2 linked regions of the Trichocoleus sp. FACHB-46 genome follow. The protein of the gene in region 1 interacts with the protein of each later gene in a pairwise test. Links are inferred from orthologs where the notes say so. Each region holds a gene or a part of one and is shown on either strand. Other genes may lie near its edges.

Evidence for each region.
Region 2: the proteins of H6F72_RS14145 (region 1) and sfsA interact in binary tests that used the Escherichia coli proteins (3 or more experiments, as listed by UniProt). The link is inferred for Trichocoleus sp. FACHB-46 from one-to-one orthologs.

Annotation. Positions count from the first base shown.
Region 1 is NZ_JACJOD010000024.1:61,653-64,808, forward strand. The notes cover bases 297-3,127. They hold H6F72_RS14145 (glutamate-5-semialdehyde dehydrogenase), read left to right. Parts: upstream 297-975; coding sequence 976-2,280; downstream 2,281-3,127. Other genes in these bases: H6F72_RS14140 (histone deacetylase), read right to left, coding at 297-857; folB (dihydroneopterin aldolase), read left to right, coding at 2,342-2,749; H6F72_RS14155 (prohibitin family protein), read right to left, coding at 3,027-3,127. Outside these bases: more of H6F72_RS14140, read right to left, coding at 1-296; more of H6F72_RS14155, read right to left, coding at 3,128-3,156. UniProt on the Escherichia coli protein: Catalyzes the NADPH-dependent reduction of L-glutamate 5-phosphate into L-glutamate 5-semialdehyde and phosphate. The product spontaneously undergoes cyclization to form 1-pyrroline-5-carboxylate.
Region 2 is NZ_JACJOD010000031.1:26,793-30,117, reverse strand. What follows is about bases 65-3,064. They hold sfsA (DNA/RNA nuclease SfsA), read left to right. Parts: upstream 65-1,201; coding sequence 1,202-1,927; downstream 1,928-3,064. Other genes in these bases: H6F72_RS18245 (actin-binding WH2 domain-containing protein), read left to right, coding at 2,751-3,064; H6F72_RS18250 (actin-binding WH2 domain-containing protein), read left to right, coding at 2,008-2,688; H6F72_RS18260 (DUF3095 domain-containing protein), read left to right, coding at 65-1,299. Also shown: more of H6F72_RS18260, read left to right, coding at 1-64; more of H6F72_RS18245, read left to right, coding at 3,065-3,325. UniProt on the Escherichia coli protein: Binds to DNA non-specifically. Could be a regulatory factor involved in maltose metabolism.

The sequences.
Region 1 (3,156 bases):
GTGGTTTCTTTACCGCAGTCATCGCGGTGCGAGTCGTATCCAGAGAAAATCAGAATCAAATCGGGAGTCCAAGGGATTTGGTCCAGCGCAGACTGAAAGGCAGATAGGCTCTCGTTGACTCGGTAGAACTGACCCGTCAGCCCCATCTTGGGCGGGAAGTCATCGGCGAATCGGGCAGGTAGCAAAGGAATATTGCAATGCCCCACGGCTTCGGCAGCTGTCGTGGTGCCACGTTTCAAATCTGAAGCTTTGGCCATGTACAGGTCGATCGCGCTATGAATGCTCAGGCAATATACGCTGCGATCGCCACTGAACATAGATTGCGTGCCATCACCATGATGAATATCCCAATCCACAATTAAGATTTTCTCAAAGCCTTGCTCTTGGGCATACTTTGCAGCTGCGGCTAAAGGATTGAGCAAGCAATAGCCATGTCCCCAATTAGCATGAGCATGATGGCCAACCAAGCTAAAGCAGTAAGCTCGCTCTAAGTTGCCTTGTTTCATCTGGGCGATCGCCTCAAATAAGCCACCCAGCCCGTAAGCATATCCAGGTAGGCAATGCTCCAGTCCCCAGCAACCACCGAGAAGATGCGGCATCTCCAGGTTGAACTTCTCTAGTGGTTTTTCTGCCGCCAGCAACACTAACTGTTGCAAATACTCTCTCGTGTGAACTCGCAAGTATTCACTGTATTTCACTCGTCTGACTGGGAGCGATGGATAATCAGAGAGGCTTTTTTCAAGTTCTTGCCGAACCTTGCTGTAGTGCGGAAATGAATAACCTTTGAAGGGAATCAAATGACTCGGCTTAGACGTTTGACAAGTCTGGGGGTGAAGATAGGTGGCGAATTTAGGCATAGATGGTCAGGAGAAAAAGTTAGAGGAATGATGGATAGACAGCATTCACCGCTACGATTTAAAGGACAAGTCGAGATTTGCTAAATTTTGGCTTGCTTGTGGCTTTCTATCTAAACCTATGATCGCGTCTCAAGTTGCTTCCCTGTCTCTTCCCGATCTGGCTCGGCAAACCCGTCAAGCTGCGCGTAAGTTAGCGACCTTGCCAGCCGAGGCGAAAAATCAAGCGATTGAAGCGATCGCCCAAGCCTTAGAAGTTGCAGCTCCAGAAATCTTGGCTGCCAATGCTGCCGACTGTGAAGCCGCCCAAACCGCAGGCATTAGTAGTTCTCTCTATGCTCGCTTAAAGCTGGATGAAAGCAAACTAAAAGCCGCGATCGCCGGAGTCAGAGATGTGGGTCGCTTAGCCGATCCGGTAGGACAGGTGCAAATTCACCGCGAACTCGACCAAGGCTTGGTGATGAAGCGGGTTTCTTGCCCGTTGGGTGTGTTGGGCGTAATTTTTGAAGCTCGTCCCGATGCGGTGATGCAGATTTCCTCACTGGCGATCAAGTCTGGGAATGGCGTGATCCTCAAAGGCGGCCAAGAAGCGGTACGTTCCTGCGAAGCCCTTGTTAGAGCGATTCATACAGGTTTAGCCCAGACCGAAATTGATCCTGCTGTAGTGCAACTCTTGACCACTCGCGAAGAAACCTTAGAACTGCTCAAGCTCGATCAATATGTGGATTTGATTATCCCCAGAGGTTCCAATTCTTTTGTGCGTTTCGTCCAAGACAACACGCGGATTCCAGTCTTAGGACATGCCGATGGTATTTGCCATTTGTATGTTGATAAAGGCGCGGATATTCGTAAAGCTGTGGCGATCGCCGTAGACTCTAAAACCCAATATCCTGCGGCTTGCAACGCGATCGAGACGTTGCTGGTTCACAAAGACATTGCTTCTGAGTTCTTGTTAGGGGCCACTTCTGCGCTTCAGGCCAAAAATGTAGAACTGCGGGGAGACGATCGCACCAGAGCCATTTTGAATATTGCTGCTGCGACCGAAGCCGACTGGTCTACTGAGTACAGCGATCTGATTCTGTCGATTAAAGTTGTGGATGACTTGGCCGCTGCGATCGACCATATCAATACCTATGGATCTCGACATACCGAAGCGATCGCCACCGAAGATCCCAAAGCTGCGGCTCAGTTTCTCGCTGAAGTGGATGCTGCGGGGGTATACCAAAACTGCTCGACTCGCTTTGCTGATGGTTTCCGCTACGGCTTTGGAGCTGAAGTGGGCATTAGCACCCAAAAAATGCCGCCTCGCGGTCCTGTGGGTCTAGAAGGGTTGGTAACTTACAAATACGAGATCACCGGAGACGGGCACATTGCTGCCACCTACGCTGGCCCCGACGCCAAACCATTTACCCACCGAGATCTGTAATAACTACCTCTCTTGCAACACATCACTAAGGGCGAATGGCCATTCGTCCCTACAGACCACTTTGGTTTCAACTGCCTTACCGCTGAATCGACACATGGATTGCATTCAACTCACAGGAATTCGCGCTTACGGTTACACAGGCTTTTTGCCAGAAGAACAAGTTCTGGGCCAATGGTTTCAAGTAGATTTAACCTTGTGGCTGGACTTGTCTAAATCGGGATCCAGCGATCGCATTGAAGACACTCTGGACTACCGCAACGCCATCGAAACGGTGAAGCAACTGGTTAAAACCAGCAAATTCGCTTTGGTCGAGAGATTAGCCAGCGCGATCGCAGAAGCTTTGTTGGAACTACCTGCCCACCCCGATCAACCCGTCGTGGAGCAAGTCCGAGTGCAGTTGTCTAAACCTGCTGCCCCCATTCCCGATTTTGGTGGCAGAATTACCATCGATATTACCCGTACTCGTTAGCAATCCTCATCCAAACCCACTCAAAACAGAAACTCCACCTCCGTGCATGCCGCTACAAAAGGTGGAGCTATAAAACCCAGTTAGGAGGTATCTTAAAAACCAAGGTAGCCCTAGAAATCTAGACTTTTCCTGACTTTTAACAAGTTCTTAAGCTATCAGGTTGAGGTAAGTCTGCTTTGGTGGCGATCGCTACCATTTAACTGATCACGCCTCTTAAAGGTCAATGCTGTTGATCCATGCGTTACGGCTGCGCCTAACACGCGCTACCCGATACGGCCTAACGACGTTGGTTTAATGTCGCAGGATCGATATTGACTAGCGGCAGAGTGCCATTGCCACCCATGACAGTCGGAAAGCGGCCATCCCATTTTTCGATCGCCTGCTGCTGCAATAGCTCTGAGGTTAAA
Region 2 (3,325 bases), on another replicon or contig:
ACCCAGCCGCACAATTTTGTGGATTTGCCCCACGACTGGCATGTGGTGATTACAGATATTGTGGGTTCGACCCAGGCCATAGAAGCAGGGCGTTATAAAGATGTCAATCTGTTGGGTGCTTGCTCAATTGTGGCTGTGCTCAACGTTGCTAAATCTGACGAGATTCCCTTTGTCTTTGGGGGTGACGGAGCTTCTATTTTGATCCCTCCCGCTTTGCTGGAGCAGACGAAGCAAGCCCTACTAGCGACGCAACAGGCTGCTAAAACAAGATTTGACTTAGATCTCAGAGTGGGGCTGGTTCCAGTTACCGACGTTCTGGCTGCTGGCTTTGAAATTAAAGTGGCCAAGTTGCAAGTCTCAGAAAACTACAGCCAAGGAATATTTACGGGTGGGGGTTTAACTTGCGCTACTGAGATGGTGAAGCAGGATATCCCGAATAATCCTTATCAGCTAAAACCCTCAACTCAACCACTACAACCTGATTTTTCGGGTCTGGAGTGCCGCTGGCAAGATATTCCTAACCAGCGGGGCGAAGTGCTGAGCATTTTGGTGCTGGCAATGGGTTCTAAAAAAGAGCAATACCTGACCTACCGAACCGTTATTCAAAAAATCCAAGAAATTTTTGGCGAGGATGCAGATTTACATCCGGTTGCTGCCAAAAGTCTTCAGCTTTCGTTTCAGCATTCCAACTTGTTACCGGAAGCAAAAGCACGGGCCACCTCTCAAGCTTGGCTACCCCAACAGATGTACTTGCTGAAGGAAAAGCTAGAAAATTTTCTCGGCCGGTCCTTCATGAAATTTGAGACTAAGGTGGGTGACGTAGATTGGGGTGCTTACAAACAGATTGTCACAGCAGCCACAGATTACCGCAAGTTTGATGACATGCTGCGGATGGTGATTGCGGGCACAGCCGACCAGCGGGAACAACTGAATAGCTATCTAGAAGCTCAATACAAAGCGGGCAAGTTGGTGCACGGAATCCACCTATCCGATCGCGCCCTGATGACCTGCTTAGTGTTTGAACGCAACGGGCAGCAAGTACATTTTATTGATGGTGCAGACGGGGGGTATGCTCTGGCCGCGAAAGCAATGAAAGCTCGACTCCAGCGCAAAGCAGCAAACTGGTCAGCCTATGTCAAGATGATGAAGTTGCGAAAAGTGAACCAGCGTCAAAGTGGCAGTTCACTCGAATTTCATACAGATGACCGCTTTAATCTACCAGTACCCGACGCTTTACCCCGGCATTCTCCTCAAGCGCTACAAACGCTTCTTCGCAGACATCGAGTTGACCAACGGTGAAGTGATTACGGCTCACTGTCCCAATACAGGGCCGATGAGCTGCATTTCTAAACCGGGTAGCTCGGTGTATGTGTCGCGCAGTGACAGCCCGACGCGAAAGCTGCCCTACACTTGGGAACTAATTGAGGTGTATGAAAATGGGCCAACTTGGGTAGGAGTCAATACTGCCATGCCCAACCGCATCGTCAAGCTGGTACTAGAAAACAAACTGATTCCAGAACTGGGAGACTACAGCGACATTCGCTTGGAAGTGGCTTACGGTCAAGAAAAAAGTCGGTTGGATTTTCTGCTGACGGGTGAGAAGTTAGAACGCCCGATTTATTTGGAAGTAAAAAGCACAACTTGGTGCGAAGGCGATCGCTTGGTGCGCTTCCCAGACACGGTGACGACACGGGGCCAGAAACATATTCGTGAACTGGCGGCGTTGCTTCCAGAAGTCCGACCCGTCATGCTCTACTTTATTAATCGGGGAGACTGTACGCACTTTGCCCCCGGTGACGATCGCGATCCTGCCTATGGCAAACTTTTGCGGGAAGCGGTCGCTCAAGGGCTAGAAGTGTTGCCTTGCCGCTTTGAAATTACCCCCGAAGGTATTTACTACTTGGGCTTGGCCGAGCTGGTGCTGTAATCTCTATCAACCAGCCTCAGCTTTTCCGTAATGGGCAACAACACTTGTGTAGTTAGGCGAACCCCCTTTCGGGTGAGTTTATGAACTACTTTTCGGTGCTGATTACACTGCTACGCGATCGCAAAGATTTTATTGATGAGGTGCGTCAGGGAATTCGGCTTAATAGCAAAATCACCTCTTTGCTAATTTCTAGTTCGATTCTATTTGCCATTTACGGAGCGGTAATTGGTGCTTTTGCTGGACCTTTGCAAGCGCTATCTTCTGCAGTAAAACTACCAGCACTTTACCTGATTACCCTGATTATTTGTCTGCCAACTTTATACTTTTTTAACATCATCTTTGGCTCCAAACTAACTTTGGGCCAACACTTTGTAGTTTTGCTAGGTTCAGCGGCAATTATTAGCATTTTGCTATTTAGCTTTGCTCCAGTCACTCTATTTTTCCTAGCGACAATTGATAACTATCAATTCTTTAAGCTGCTCAATGTCGTAATTTTTGGAATCACTGGATTCTTAGGAATCAACTTTCTCTATCACAGTCTCCAAGCGCTATCGCCTCAGGATTCAGCAGGGCAAGCAACTCGTACACAAATTTTGCAGTCTTGGCTGATTCTTTATGCTTTTGTGGGCAGCCAGCTAGGGTGGACACTACGCCCCTTCTTTGGCGCACCAGGAGAACCCTTCGAGCTGTTTCGAGATATGCAGGGAAACTTCTACTTGAATGTAATTCAATCAATTTTAGAAGTTTTAGGTCTGCGTTGATTTTAGATTTTAGAAGCAATTAGGCTACGTACTACAGGATTGATGTTGGTTGGCATAACAATATGAACTACTTCACCGTATTAATTACGCTGCTTCGCGATCGCGAGAATTTTGTCGATGAAATTCATCACAAAGCTCGCCTAAAAACCAAGATTACGGCTTTACTAATTTCTAGTTCAATTTTTCTGGCAATCTATGGAGGAATTATTGGCGCTTTTGCTAGCCCGTTGCAAGTTTTTTCCTCTGCAATTAAGCTGCCTGCCCTTTATTTGATTACACTCATCATTTGTTTGCCAACACTCTACTTTTTTAATGCTTTCTTTGGTTCAAAACAAAGTATTAGTCAAAGCTTGGCTCTCCTACTAACCGCTATTTCGATTACGGCAGTACTCTTATTTAGCTTTGCTCCTGTCACGTTATTTTTTCTGATTACAATTCGCAATTACCAATTCTTTATTCTATTAAATGTAGTAATTTTCGCCCTCACGGGATTCATCGGCATCTCCTATCTCTATCAAATCATGCGGCCTGAGTCTGAACAGCTAGAACTTTCTCCAGTCACCTCAGGTACTCTAGTTGAGGAAAAAGCTGAAAGTGATTTTGTGGTAGTAGATGCAGACCAAAAGTCAAAGAAAAG